DNA from 2 places in the Streptococcus sp. ST14 genome. Region 2 is predicted to be linked to the other one. Evidence: riboswitches for the same ligand, from Rfam matches in the RefSeq annotation. Region 2 holds a riboswitch; the other holds the start of a gene.
What was found. A riboswitch is a leader RNA that binds a small molecule or an ion and turns the genes downstream of it on or off. The one in region 2 is predicted to bind thiamine pyrophosphate.
Positions count from the first base shown of each region.

Region 1 (7,732 bases), on a different contig from region 2:
ATTGACCATATGGTGGAGCTAAGAGACGGCCGGTTAAGGGAGGTGTTTCAAATCCCTACCTCTGAGATGACACAGGTTTCTTCAAAGAATGTTGCTTCTAGCCCGGAATTGTTCCATATGGATAGAACGACTTGTGAGCTGGATAAGCGTCCCCTCTTTTCAATTGCGGATTTTACATTTTACCAAGGGATTTCCTGTATCTTGGGTGACAATGGTGTCGGGAAATCAACCCTCTTTCGATCTATTCTTCAATTTCAAAAGTATGAGGGGCGCATTACTTGGAAGGGGAAAATCCTGAAAAAGAAAAAGAGCCTGTATCGTGACTTAACGGGTGTTGTTCAGGAAGCTGAGAAGCAGTTTATCCGAGTCAGTCTGCGAGAGGAACTGCAATTAGATAGCTCAGACACTGAAAGAAATCAGCGGATTCTCCAAGCTCTAGGATATTTTAATCTGGAGCAGGCTCTTGATAAGAGTCCCTATCAATTAAGTGGTGGCCAGCAAAAGATTCTTCAGCTCTTGACCATCTTGACTAGTAAGGCCTCTGTGATCTTGCTAGATGAACCTTTTGCCGGTTTGGATGATAGAGCTTGCCATTATTTTTGTCAGTGGATTGTGGAGGAGAGCAATCAAGGAAGAAGTTTTCTGATCATTAGCCATCGTTTAGATCCCTTGATCTCTGTGGTTGATTATTGGATCGAGATGACTAGTGAGGGGCTCCGTCATATTAAAGACGTGACAATCAGCAAACCTCTCAGTTTTCTGAGTAGGAATAGTCAAGGGGAGGTGAGGTAGTATGATCAAAGTAGCAACCAAGACACCAGTTATCAGCCTCTTCTTTCTAATTTTATCCTTGGAAACATCTTTCATTCCTTCGATTGCTCTGAATCTTTCGGTAGCCACATTTTGTATTCTCTTTATGCTCTATTACCGTCGATTTAAAGTATTGGCTTGGATGATTGTGCTCGCCATTTTACCATCTTTGGCTAATTATTGGGCAGTTCAGTTACATGGGGATGCTTCGCAGGCAGTGATACTTGGGACGAGGGCTTTTGTGACGGTTTGTATCGGTCTTGTCTTTGTTTCCTCTATTTCCTTAAAAGAGCTTCTCTTGTACTTGGCTCAAAAGGGGTTATCGCGTTCTTGGGCCTATGCCTTAATTGTGGTATTCAATGCCTTTCCCCTCATTCAGCAGGAAATCAAGTCTCTCAAGGAAGCATGCTTACTGCGTGGCCAAAAACTGCATGTTTGGTCGCCCTTGATTTATAGCAAGGTTCTGATGACGGTCTTTAGATGGCGCCATCTTTACCTGAGAGCTCTATCTGCGCACGGATATGATGAGCATGCACAATTGGAGAATAGTTATCGGACTTTCTATATTTCTCAGAGGACAAAATTGATCTACCTGCTTTTCTTTTTATTGCTTCAAACCAGTTTATTTCTATAAAGGAGTTATTATGGAATTTACAGATATTGCTATGGAATTATCCAAGGAAGTTTGGCAGGCTTCCTTTCATCACCCCTTTGTTTTACAGTTACAAGAGGGGAATTTAGAACCTTCTATTTTCCGCTATTACCTGATTCAGGATGCCTACTATCTGAAGTCTTTTTCAGAAGCTTATCACCTCTTGGCTGATAAGACTTCAAACCAAGAGATGAAAAGACTCTTGAAACAAAATGCTCAGAGTCTAGTGGATGGTGAGTTGTTTATCCGCCAACAATTTTTCAAGGAATTAGGAATCAGCGACCAGGAAATGGAGCAACATCCAATAGCTCCAACCTGCTATCATTACATTTCGCATATTTATCGTCAATTTGCAGAACCAAACTTGGGCATTGCTTTTGCTAGTTTGCTCCCATGTCCTTGGTTATACCATGATTTGGGCAAGGCACTTAATCGCAAACCATCCCCGAATCCTCTTTATCAACAGTGGATTGAAACCTATATCACCGATGAGTTAGAACAGCAGATTAAAGAGGAAGAAGCGCTGGTCAATCAACTCTATCGAGAAAGCAATGAGACGGACAAACAAAAAATGCTAGAGGCCTTCCATCGAAGTGTCCATATGGAAGCCAAGTTTTGGGAGATGGCTTACCAACACCAAACCTGGACGAGTGATTTGCAGTCCTTAGAAAAAGAGAAGAAATAGAAAATGAGAAACCACCAACTTCAAGTTCACAAATTAACTATTTTATCCATGATGATTGCCCTTGACGTAGTTCTTACACCTATCTTTCGAATTGAAGGAATGGCACCGATGTCCAGTGTAGTCAACATTCTTGCAGGGATTTTGATGGGACCTGTTTATGCCTTGGTCATGGCTACAGTCACAGCCTTTATCCGTATGTCTACTCAAGGCATTCCGCCCTTGGCACTCACAGGAGCTACTTTTGGAGCCCTCCTTGCAGGTCTCTTTTATAAGTATGGTCGGAAATTTCGCTATTCTGCTCTAGGAGAAATCTTGGGAACGGGGATAATCGGTTCTATTGTTTCCTATCCTGTCATGGTTCTCTTTACGGGATCTGCTGCCAAGCTCAGCTGGTTTATCTATACTCCGAGATTTTTCGGAGCGACCTTGATCGGTACAGCCATAGCTTTTCTCGCCTTTCGATTTTTAATCAAGCAGGAATTCTTTAAAAAAGTACAAGGATATTTCTTTGGTGAAAGGATAGACTGATGCAGGAATTTACAAATCCCTTTCCTCTGAGCTCTAGCTCCTTGATTCAATGCATCACCAATGAGATTTCCTGTGAGATGCTGGCCAATGGCATTTTGGCTCTGGGATCTAAACCTGTCATGGCAGATGATCCCCGTGAGGTCCTTGATTTTACCAAACAAAGTCAAGCTCTTTTTATCAATCTGGGGCATTTGTCTGCTGAGAAGGAAAAAGCAATTCGTACGGCAGCTACTTATGCAAACCAAGCTTGTCTCCCAATGGTAGTAGATGCGGTTGGCATAGCGGCTTCACCCATTCGTAAGGATCTAGTCACAGATCTTTTAGAATACAAGCCCACGGTCCTTAAAGGAAATATGTCAGAAATCCGAAGTCTTGTTGGTTTAAAACACCATGGAGTTGGAGTTGATGCTAGCCATAAAGATCAAGAAACTGAGGATTTGCTTCAAGTCTTGAAAGACTGGTGTCAGCTTTATCCTGGTATGTCTTTCTTAGTCACGGGTCCCAAGGACCTCATCGTTTCGGAAAACCAGGTTGCAATATTGGGAAATGGCTGTGCAGAATTGGACTGGATAACAGGGACAGGAGACCTGGTTGGAGCCTTGACAGCTGTTTTTCTTAGCCAAGGAAAGACTGCCTTTGAAGCTTCCTGCCTAGCAGTTTCTTATCTCAATATCGCTGCTGAGAGAATTCTTGTTCAAGGAATGGGATTGGAAGGTTTTCGTTACCAAGTTCTCAATCAGCTCTCTCTCCTAAAAAGAGATGAAAACTGGCTAGATGCTATTAAAGGAGACCTTTATGAATAGAGAAGCACTCAGACTATATCTGGTAACTAATCGCTACCAAGATTCCTTGGAAAGCTTTCTTGAAAAAGTTGAGACGGCCTGCCGTTCAGGTGTTACCATCATCCAACTACGAGAAAAAAACCTCACTACCAATCAATACTATCAACTGGCAAAACAAGTCAAGGAAATAACAGATGCCTATCAGGTACCCTTGATTATCGATGATCGTTTGGATGTTTGTCTTGCAGTAGATGCTGCAGGTCTGCATATTGGCGACGATGAGCTACCAGTTTCCGTTGCCCGCCAAGTCTTGGGTCCTGACAAAATCCTCGGTGTCACAGCTAAAACAGTAAAAAGAGCTCTTGAAGCAGAAACATCGGGTGCAGATTACTTGGGGACAGGAGCTATTTTCCCGACAACTACCAAAGAAAATGCACCTATCACCCTGATTTCAACCTTGAAAACCATTTGCCAAACGGTCGCCATTCCAGTAGTTGCTATCGGAGGATTGACGTCAGAGAATATTGACCAACTTGCTGAAACTGGTATAGCAGGGGTAGCCGTTGTCCGTGATTTGATGCAGGCAGAAGATATAGAGGCAAAAACGCAAGCTTTTTTAACAAAGCTAGATGACATGATTTCCTAATCAAAAACTCTCTAATTCCCTTATAGTGGGAACTAGAGAGTTTTTTCTTAATCTTTAAAGCTTGTATGGTTGACTGGACCAGAACCATGACCGAGTTGAGGGGCGTCTTGGATGGCTTTTGTGATAAAGGCCTTGGCCTTATCCACTGCCTGATAAAGACTTCTGCCCTTGGCAAGTTCAGCCGTAATCACTGCAGCAAAAGTACATCCAGTACCATGGGTGTGACAGGTTTGAATTCGAGGACTTTCCCAGACAAATTGCTCCTCCTTGGTAAAGAGGAAATCCTTGGCACCACCTTCAAGATGGCCACCTTTGATAACAACGGACTGAGGACCAAATTCTCTTATAATCAGGCGACCGGCACGTTGCATTTCTTCTGGATTATGAATTGAGAAACCAACAATTTCTTCTGCCTCAGGAAGATTGGGTGTAATAATAGTCGCAAGGGGAAGCAGGTTTGTTTTTAGGTAGCTTCTCGCACTAGTATCTATCAGGGTATCACCGCTTGTTGCGACCATAACAGGGTCCAGCACGTAGGGGCAGTCCAGTTTTTTAAGATAGGGTTGGATAATCTCCATGATTTCAGTAGTTGCCAACATACCAGTTTTTACAGCCTGGGGCTTGATATCCGAAAAGACACTTTCCAATTGAGCTTCCAGCATTTGGTTGGAGACGTGCTCGATTAATTGAACACCTCTGGTATTTTGAGCGACAAGGCTGGTCACAACGGCCATTCCATAGACATCTCTAGCTTGGAATGACTTTAAGTCAGCCATAATGCCAGCACCGCCACTAGGGTCTGTCCCAGCAATGGTTAGAGCAACGGGTAAATAAGTCATCTAAAACCTCCCAACCAACTGAAGTTTGTATTCTCAAGAACAAGCTGGTCTGTTTTAGGAAAGTAATAGAAGACTGGGTAGTCCTCACTATTTTCCACTTCCATCAGCTAGCATTACCTAGATTGAGTCAAAGGGATCTAACAGTCGTTAATCTCAGCTTTACGCACCCCTAGTGGTTGTTTTCTTTTTTCTTCAGTATAGCATATTTTTATAGTTTATATAGTAAAATTTGACTGCAAATCTCTCGTTACATGATTGGAATTCTATTTTTCGAAAAAATAATAAAAATTATAGTTGACAAATGTAGATTTTCGGAGTATACTAATAACTGTAATCGACAAATGTAGATTTAGGAGGAATAACAATGCAGATTTCGGATGCAGAATGGCAGGTCATGAAGATTATCTGGATGCAGGGCGAGCAGACCAGTAGCGATTTGATCAGGGTTCTGGCGGAGCGGTTCGACTGGTCCAAGTCAACGATTCAAACTCTTTTGGCTCGTTTGGTTGAGAAAGAGTGTCTGACAAGGAAAAAAGAAGGCAAGTTCTTTGTCTATTCAGCCCTTTTAACTTTGGACCAAAGTCGGGATTTACTTGTCCAAGATATCAAGGACAAGGTTTGTTCTCGTAGGATTAAGAACTTGTTGGCTGACTTGATTGTGGAATGTGATTTTACTCAGGCTGACTTGGAAGATTTGGAAGCTGTGATTTCTGAGAAGAAATCAAGCGCTGTAACAGAAGTAAAATGTAATTGTATGTAAAGGAGACGTCATGTTAAATAGTATTGTAACCATTATTTGTATTGCCCTTATCGCGTTTATCTTGTTTTGGTTTTTCAAAAAGCCTGAAAAATCTGGACAAAAGGCCCAGCAAAAAAATGGCTACCAAGAGATTCGAGTGGAAGTCAAAGGGGGATATACGCCTGAGTTGATTATTCTTAAGAAATCAGTGCCAGCCCGCATTGTCTTTGACCGTAAGGATCCTTCACCTTGTTTGGATCAGATCGTCTTTCCAGATTTTGGTGTGCATGCGGACTTGCCTATGGGGGAAGAGTATGTAGTGGAAATCACGCCTGAACAGGCTGGAGAATTTGGCTTTGCATGTGGCATGAATATGATGCACGGTAAGATGATTGTAGAATAGGAGAATGATATGACTGAAATTGTAAAAGCAAGTCTTGAAAATGGTGTTCAAAAAATCCGTATCACGGCAGACAAAGGCTACCATCCAGCCCACATTCAACTGCAAAAAGGGATTCCTGCTGAGATTACTTTTCACCGTGTGACACCTTCAAACTGTTATAAAGAAGTTCTCTTCGAAGAAGAAGGGATTCTAGAACCAATCGCTCAAGATGAGGAAAAAATTATTCGCTTTACGCCTCAAGACTTGGGTGAGCACGAGTTTTCTTGTGGCATGAAGATGCAAAAGGGAACCTACACCGTTGTTGAAAAAACCAAAAAGTCTCTCAGTCTTTTACAACGTTTTTGGATTACTAGTATCTTTACTGTGCCTCTTGTGATTCTTATGATTGGGATGTCTACAGGAGGAATTAGTCACCAAGTCATGCGTTGGGGCACCTTTTTAGCCACAACCCCCATTATGCTGGTAGCTGGAGTTCCATATATCAGAAGCGCCTGGGCTAGTTTTAAAAAGCACAATTCCAACATGGATACCTTGGTTGCTCTGGGAACCCTAGTGGCCTATTTCTATAGCTTAGTTGCCCTCTTCACTGGTCTGCCCGTTTACTTTGAAAGTGCTGCATTTATCCTCTTCTTCATTCTTTTGGGAGCAGTTTTTGAGGAAAAAATGCGAAAAAATACTTCGCAGGCAGTCGAAAAATTATTAGACCTACAAGCAAAAACAGCAGAGGTTTTGCGTGATGATGTTTATGTTCAAATACCTCTAGAACAAGTCAAAGTTGGGGATCTCATTCGCGTTCGACCAGGTGAAAAAATTGCCGTTGATGGGACTGTAATAGAAGGAGAAACTAGTATTGATGAATCAATGGTAACTGGGGAAAGTATTCCAGTCGATAAATCAGTTGGAGATGCTGTCATTGGTTCAACCATCAATAATAGTGGTACGATCATTTTTAGAGCTGAAAAAGTAGGTTCTGAAACCATGTTGGCTCAGATTGTAGACTTTGTGAAGAAAGCTCAAACCAGTCGTGCTCCTATTCAAGATTTGACAGACAAGATTTCTGGAATTTTCGTACCAGCAGTTGTCATTTTAGGACTCCTTACTTTTTGGATCTGGTTTGTTTTTCTTGGTGAAAGTTTTGTAACGTCGCTTCTCTATGGTGTTGCAGTCTTGATTATTGCCTGTCCTTGTGCCCTAGGTCTTGCGACACCAACAGCCCTCATGGTTGGAACAGGACGAAGTGCCAAGATGGGGATTCTTCTCAAAAATGGTACAGTTCTACAGGAAATCCAAAAAGTTCAAACGGTTGTTTTTGATAAGACAGGAACCTTGACCGAAGGGAAGCCAGTAGTGACAGATGTTATCGGAGATGAAGGAGAAGTGCTAAGTTTGGCTGCTTCACTGGAAGATGTATCTCAACACCCGCTAGCTCAAGCTATTGTTAATCGTGCATCTGAACTAGGAATTAGCCTTTACCCAGTGGAAAACTTCCAAGCCTTGCATGGAAAAGGTGTGACTGGGATTATTAATGGTAAGCAAGTCTTGCTGGGGAATGCTAAGCTCTTAGCTGACCTTGCTATTCCACATGATTATCAAGAACGATTTGATTTGCTTGAGAAAGAAGCAAAAACAGTTGTCTTCCTATCCGTGG
Region 1 is NZ_JBJUSF010000024.1:2,417-10,148, forward strand. It holds gene ACIY19_RS07965 (ATP-binding cassette domain-containing protein) at 1-792, shown strand, start outside; gene ACIY19_RS07970 (energy-coupling factor transporter transmembrane component T) at 794-1,444, shown strand; gene tenA (thiaminase II) at 1,455-2,147, shown strand; gene thiW (energy coupling factor transporter S component ThiW) at 2,151-2,675, shown strand; gene ACIY19_RS07985 (hydroxyethylthiazole kinase) at 2,675-3,478, shown strand; gene thiE (thiamine phosphate synthase) at 3,471-4,103, shown strand; gene thiD (bifunctional hydroxymethylpyrimidine kinase/phosphomethylpyrimidine kinase) at 4,151-4,942, opposite strand; TPP riboswitch at 5,025-5,123, opposite strand; gene ACIY19_RS08000 (CopY/TcrY family copper transport repressor) at 5,307-5,702, shown strand; gene ACIY19_RS08005 (cupredoxin domain-containing protein) at 5,713-6,084, shown strand; gene ACIY19_RS08010 (heavy metal translocating P-type ATPase) at 6,094-7,732, shown strand, end outside.
Region 1: it holds a riboswitch for thiamine pyrophosphate, as region 2 does, so the genes downstream of both, thiD (bifunctional hydroxymethylpyrimidine kinase/phosphomethylpyrimidine kinase) here and ACIY19_RS02210 (thiamine-binding protein) in region 2, are expected to answer to the same signal.

Region 2 (7,732 bases):
TTAGCGGTAATATTTACAGTTGTTGAAGCTGCTTTATATGTGTTGGTGAAGGTTGGGTTGTTACCTGTAACAGTTGCAACAAGTTGACCTGCACCGTCATCTTTAACGTTCACCTTAACTTCGTGTTTGGCAGTATCGTATGTCACACCTGCTTCGCTACCTGCTTTTTCAGTGATAGTGTAAGTGTGGTCGCCTGCTTCATTGAACTCAATTTCTTTGAAAGTAACAGTGCCGTCTGCAGCATTTTTAGCTGTTGCAACGACTTTGTCACCTTCTTTAAGTTCAAACTCATATTTACCAGCTTCTAGAGCTTTACCATTCAAGACTTTAGTAGCCGTGATAGTAGCTGTTGTTGTAGCTGCTTTGTAAGTATTGGTGAAGGTTGGGTTGTTGTCAGTTACAGTCGCAACAAGTTCGCCTGCACCGTTATCAACAACTGCAACTGTCACTTCATGTGTAGCAGTGTCGTATGTCACACCTGCTTCGCTACCTGCTTTTTCAGTAATTGTGTAAGTGTGAGGGCCTGCAGCATCATAGCTGATTGCTGGGAAAGTAACAGTACCGTCTGCTGCGTTTTTAGCTGTCGCAACGACTTTGTCACCTTCTTTAAGTTCGAATTCGTATTTGTCAGCTTCTAGAGCTTTACCGTTCAAGACTTTAGTAGCTGTGATAGTAGCTGTTGTTGTAGCTGCTTTGTAAGTATTGGTGAAGGTTGGGTTGTTGTCTTTTACATCTGCAACAAGTTCACCTTGTCCATTATCTGTAACGTTTACTGTTACTTCGTGTTTAGCAGTGTCGTATGTCACACCTTTTTCACTACCAGCTTTTTCAGTAATTGTGTAAGTGTGAGGGCCTGCAGCATCATAGCTGATTACTGGGAAAGTAACAGTACCGTCTGCAGCATTCTTAGCTGTTGCGACTACTTTGTTGCCTTCTTTAAGTTCAAACTCATATTTGTCTGCTTCAAGCGCTTTACCATTCAAGACTTTAGTAGCTGTGATGGTAGCTTTTGCTGGTTTAGCTTTATAAACGTTCGTGAAAGTAAGGTTGTCTGCGCCTGTTGCAGTTGCAACAAGTTGACCTTGGCCGTTATCTTTAACGACTACTGTTACTTCATAAGCATTTGGATCGTATTCAACTCCGGCTACATCACCTGCTTTTTCAGAGATAGTGAATGTACGAGTTTCTTCTTTTGTGAAGGTAAGTTCTGGGAATTGAATCTTACCGTTTGCATCGTTTGAAACAGTGTGGAGAACTGTTCCATTTTCTTTCAACTCAAATTCAAATTGGCCAGCCTCGATAGCTTTACCGTTCAAGACTTTCTTAGCTTCAAGTTGAAGTTTTGCTTCTTTAGCAGCGTATGTGTTTGTAAATTCTTTCTTAGAATCTTTATATTTAACACTTGCAATCTTTTGACCATACACGTTTGCTACAGTAACTTCTGCTTCAAGTACTGAATCATCGTATGTATAGCCAGGTTTGTTGTCATTTACTTCTTTAATTTGGTATTTGAATGTACCTTCATTAGAGAATTTAACTGCTGGGAATTTAACATTTCCTTCAGCATCGTTTTTAGCTTCAGTTACAGAACCATCTGGAGCAATCAATTGGAAAGTAAATGCATCTGCCTCAAGAGTTTTTCCTTCAAGTTTTTTCTTAACTTGGAATTCAACCTCATCAGACTTCGCACCTGAACCGATACCTTCTGTAGTTGTCAAAGCAGCAAATCCATGAACATCAAATGTTTCTTGATCGGTTGTCGCTTTTACATCGTTAAATGCTTTTTTAGTTGCATTGTCAACTGGAGCAGTTAGACGAGTTTTATATAGAATATAGAGACCTTGTCCGTCCATTGTACCATCACCGTTTGGAGTGATTGTAAAGTGATTTCCATCAACAACGTTGATATGGGCAGCTTCTAGTCTTGGACGAGCTTCAGCTTTGTTCCACTCAGTAAAGTAGTAACCAGTAATTTCACTTGCAAGAACTTGTCCTTCTGGAATAGTATCTTCGAGTTTAACCCCTGTGTAAGATTTTGCATAGCGGTTAACACGGATACGCCAGTTTACATAGTTAGGATCGTCTGAGTCTTGAACTCCCCATTTAGTAAATCCAGTTGGGTCATCATCTGGGACGATACGAGTCAAAGTGTAAACTTGGTCACCTGGGATATTAATTTGATAAGGAGTGTTTAGTTTAACACTATCTGCCCAAACGACTGTAAACAGGGCAGTAATCTCCTTGTTCTCTGACAAATTAGCAAAGTAAGCAGCATTTGTCACTTTGACAGTAGCTGTGTTATCTGCTTTACTAGTTGTCAATTCAGCAATAGTTGTTTGCCCATCTGGTGCTTTCAATTCCGTAGTAGAATCTTTTTCAATTTTAAATTCGTTTGGAACATGATACACCATGTAATCCCCATCTTTGAGGGTTACATCATTTGGGAAACTATAAGTTGGTTGAAGATAGAATTTACCTTCCCCGTACTTAGCGCCATCAACAAGTTTGTTATTGTTGATTTTTGAAACAGTTTTCATTGTGTAACTGCTCGCTGGTAGTTCCTCCGCTTTAACAACATTGCTAACTTTAAGTGCAGGCAAAAAGACCGACACAACCAGCAGCAAAGCCATCAAGCCATGAAAGAGTTTTTTATTTCTCTTCGTCACCACATTGTCTTCCTTATTTGTTTAAAATGGTTCAATTATATTATACAGAACCTTGACAGAATGTCAATTAAAATGATTCGGTTTTTATATTAACTTATTATTCATTTAAATATTAAGCCTAATCATGTATGTTCATCAGCTTTGAAACAAAAAATACAGGCAAGGATTTCGCTCGTATTTAATATATACTAATTTCCTAAAAGGCTAGGTATTTAATCCCAATTCTGCTAAGATTTGACGTTTGTAGGCAATCTTTTGGACTTCCTTGTCCTCTTTTTCAGACCAATCTAGTTTAACTTCTGAAACAATCTGCCCAGGCCGATTTTTTAGGATATAGATGCGGTCACTGAGATTGAGGGCCTCCTCGATACTGTGGGTAATAATCAAGGTTGTCAGTTGCAACTGTTTGTGAATCTCCAGATACCAAGCATGGAGCTCCATCTTGGTCATTTCATCCAAGGCGCTGAAAGCCTCATCCAAGAGAAAGAGCTTGTGTCCGAAAAGGTAGGTACGGAGCAAGGCCACACGTTGCCGCATCCCACCACTGAGTTCATGAGGATACTTGTCCCTTACGGCTGTCAACTGGAAGGTCGCAAGGATTTCATCCGCGCTAGCAATGGCTTCTGCCTTATCAACCTTTTGAATCAAGAGGGGCAGGATAATATTGCCAAGGACTGTCTTATGCTCCAAGAGTAAATCCTTTTGCAACATATAACTCACGCGCCCCTTAGGATTTTCCTCGCCATCAAGGACAATTCGCCCAGACTGGACTTCTAAAATCCCAGCGATTAGGTTAAAGAGAGTGGTCTTTCCAACACCACTTGGACCTAGGATAGAAACCACTTCACCCGAAGTCACCTGCAGGTTGATGTCCTCTAAAATCTTTTCATCGCCATAGGCATAGCTTACGTGTTCTAGTCTAATTTCTGTCATTATTTTACAAATTCGTTAGTGAAGCCTTTGTCTGTCAAGTCTTCTTTAAGGATACCATTTTCTTTGTCCCATTTGTAGAAGACATTCCAGCGGTCAGCGTCAAATTGTCCCCATTTTTCCTTGTCGCTTGCGTATTCTTTTGACAAGTATTTTTGAGATTCGATAACAAAGTCACGTTTTTCCTGAAGTTCAGGTGCGTTCTTAATGAGGATATCTGCTGCTTCCTCTGGATGCTCCATAACATATTGGTAGCCTTTTTTGATAGCTTGGATGACTTTACGGGCTTCTTCTTTATTGTCTTTCAAATAGTCATTATTTGCGATGATAACTGGTGAGTAGTAGTCAAACTCCTTGACATAGTCTTTCAAATACATGAAGTTAGCGTCTACGCCTTGAGATTTAGCAAGGATTCCATCCCAACCGTAGTAAATCCAAGCAGTGTCAAAAACGCCATTGGCAATCGGTGTGATTGAGTTTGAATCGTTGTTTGGTACTTTTTCGACCTTCTCAAAGTCTCCGCCTTGTGATTCTACCAAGGTTTTCAACATAGCAAGTTCAGTTGGATCATTCCAAGTTCCGTATTTCTTACCAACCAAGTCCTTTGGACTAGCTACATTGTCAGATTTACGAGAGATGATTCCTGATGTATTGTGTTCTACAATAGCTGCAACGGCAGTGATTCCTGCGCCTTTTTCCAATTTCTTAGCCATGTAGTCTTGGAAATAGATAGCAAATGGTGCCTTGCCATTGATCACCAAGTCAGATGAGCTTTCTTCAGGTGGCAATTTCAAATCAACATCCACTCCAGCTTCTTTGAAATAACCTTTTTCCTTGGCAACATACAGCCCTGTGTGGTTAGTATTTGGCGTCCAGTCTAGGATAAAGTCAATCTTCTTGAGTTCTGCTTCTTTATTGTCCTTAGAAGCAGTCCCTTGACCACAAGCCACCAGCACGACAGCTACAAGAGCTGTCACAAGCGTTAAAAACACTTTCCATGTTTTCTTCATTTTCATTTCCTCTTTTCTTTTTCTAAAACATCCTTATCTTAGGGACGTTTCCATTTAATCACATATTTTTCACTAATATCGACCAATTTCATACCCAAAAGGCTGATAATCGACACCAGAATAATAATGGCAAACATGGTATCATACTGAAACAGTTTTTTAGACTGAATCATGTAGACACCTAGTCCTTCAAAGCCTCCCAACCACTCAGACACCACGGTTGTGATAAAGGCGTAGGAGACACTGACCCTCAGACCTGCATAAAAGTAAGGTAGACTGACCGGGATTTTAAAATGCCACAGGATTTGCCAAGGATTCGCTCGCATCAGACTAAACAAGGTCAGCATATCCTTGTCACAATGCCTAAAACCATCCAAAATGCTGACGATGATAGGGAAGGTTGTTGTCAGGATTATCAAGACAATCTTGGGCAAAATTCCATAGCCTAGCCACAAGACCAAGATAGGAGCTATAGCAATGGTCGGAATGGTCTGAACAACCACCATCATAGGGTAGATAAGATCATTGAGCCAAGTCAGACTGTCCATAAGCACAGCCATGATACAGGCAATCAAGACTCCTAAGACTAGTCCGAGTAAAGCCACTCTCAAGGTCGCCCAGCTATGGTGCCAGAGAAATTCTCTGTCACGAACAAAGGCCTGGAGAATTTCAAAAGGAGTTGGTAGGATAAACTTGGGTAAAAGTTTGAATATTCCCGCTAACTGCCAGATTGACAAGACTCCTAGAAAACCCAATAGACTAATGTGTCGTCTCAGTATACTTTTCAAGTTTCTCATCGATGCTTAAAATTTCTCCTACATTTATTTTGACATTTGCAAAGACATTATCTGCCTCCTGCCCAGCCACTTCAAGCGCTTCTTTGAGAATGCGCATGAGCTCATCAAACTCTCCTTCCAAAACCGTTTCAAATGGTGTCACTACCATGGTCGCGGACTGAGCTTGCAGATAAGCAATCACCTGATCGATAATAGCAATTCGATCAATCCCCTGTGATAGGGGCAAGACTTGCAAGGCAATGCTTGCTTTCATAAAAACCTCCTTTTCTCAGGTTTCCCTTTGACAAAAAGAAAAACCTTTGCCATATATGGAAAAGGTGCAGAATTCGGCTAAGTATCGTTCCCTACGCTAGCATTACCCAGATCAGGTGCGGTCGAAGTTTAACACTTCCTCTCAGACTGTACACAGACTCCCATATCTTATATGGAAATATAGTAACGCAAATACTAGGAAAAGTCAAGGAAACTGCTTACAGAAAATCATGAAAAAGAGTTTGAAGTCAAATGCTTCAAACTCTATCATAGCTTTCTTATTTAGCCTCGTACCAGGTTGCTCCTTCATTTTCATCTGCAATGAGGGGAACACTGAGCTGGATGGCTTCTTCCATGGTTTGTTTCACTAGAGCTTTAACGGCTGCTAGTTCTGATTTTGGAACCTCAAGGACGATTTCATCATGCACTTGCAAGAGCATCTTGGTCTGATAGCCACCTTCAACTAGAGCTTTGTCTAGTTGAATCATAGCAATCTTGAGAATATCTGCTGCAGATCCCTGGATAGGGGAGTTGATAGCTGTCCGCTCTGCAAAACCACGAATGTTAAAGTTGCGCGAATTGATATCTGGCAACTCGCGACGACGCTTGAAGAGAGTCTCTACATAACCCTTATCACGCGCCTCACGCACCACTTCATCCATGTAGTTTTTAATACCTGGGAAGCGTTCAAAATAGGTATCGATGTAGGCTTTAGCCTCTTTACGGCTGATGCCCAGATTATTAGACAAGCCAAAGTCTGAAATTCCGTAAACCACTCCAAAGTTAACCGCCTTGGCATTACGACGGTCGTTTGGAGTCACATCCTCAGGGCGTTCAATTCCAAAGACCCGCATGGCCGTTGAAGTATGGATGTCAGCTCCTTCTTGGAAAGCCTTAATTAAGTGCTCATCTTTAGAAATATGAGCCAAAACGCGCAACTCAATCTGTGAATAGTCCGAACTGAGTAGTACACTATCCTCCCACTCTGGCACAAAAGCCTTACGAATGAGACGGCCTTGTTCCAAACGCACAGGAATATTTTGCAAGTTTGGATCTACACTAGACAGACGCCCAGTCTGAGTCAAATCCTGCACATAGCGCGTGTGAATCTTGCCATCATCTAAAATCCAATCCTGCAAGCCAACCACGTAAGTCGATTGAATTTTAGCAATCTGACGATAGTCTAGAATTTTCTTAACAATTGGCGCAATAGGAGCTAGGCGCTCTAACACATCCACTGCTGTTGAGTAACCTGTCTTGGTTTTCTTGGTGTATTCTAGAGGAAGACCGAGCTTTTCAAAGAGAAGGACGCCCAACTGCTTAGGCGAGTTGATATTAAACTCCTCACCAGCCAGTTCGTAAATCTCTTGAGTGAGTTGCTCAATGACGACCTCATTTTCAGCCTGCATTTCAAGTAGGGTTTCTTTTTTGACCTTGATCCCAGCAATTTCCATCTTAGCAAGGACAAAAGCCAGAGGTTGCTCCATGTCATAGAGAAGGTCTAACTGTCCATGTTCACTGAGTTTTTCAAGTAAAACCGGCTCCGTCTCAACCAATACAGCAACCTTGCGAGCTAGGTGTTCCAAGAATTTTTCCCGTTCAGGAATTGCCTTCTTGACCCCCTTGCCGTAAAAGGTCTCATCGTCGACTATGTAAGTCTGACCATAAAGACTCGCAATGGTTGAAATTTCATTATTCTCGACAGTAGAGAGAAGGTACTTGGCCAAGCGACTGTCAAAAGCAGGGGCCTGCAGGTTCAAGTCCAAGCGATTTAAAAGAACCTTCGCTTTCTTAAAGTCATACACTTTCAGAGGTGTTTTTTCTAGAAAATCCTTGAGAATCGACTCCTGTAAGAGCTCAAGTTTATCTGTAGCGTAAAGTTTATCCCCACAGGACCAGGCAAAACCAACCAAATCATCTGTATGGTAATTCTCACCAAAAAGCTCAAAGTGGAAGATAGAGTCTGCGCTCAGCATGTCTTGACTGACGTGGTCAACAATAGTGAAATCCAAACTTTCAGGCGTATCCGTTGATGAAACATTTAGAGCTTGCTTGAGTTGTTTGAAGCCCATCTCAT
Region 2 is NZ_JBJUSF010000004.1:42,539-50,270, forward strand. It holds gene ACIY19_RS02190 (Spy0128 family protein) at 1-2,630, opposite strand, end outside; gene ACIY19_RS02195 (ABC transporter ATP-binding protein) at 2,871-3,599, opposite strand; gene ACIY19_RS02200 (ABC transporter substrate-binding protein) at 3,599-4,606, opposite strand; gene ACIY19_RS02205 (ABC transporter permease) at 4,645-5,403, opposite strand; gene ACIY19_RS02210 (thiamine-binding protein) at 5,366-5,656, opposite strand; TPP riboswitch at 5,728-5,830, opposite strand; gene polA (DNA polymerase I) at 5,934-7,732, opposite strand, start outside.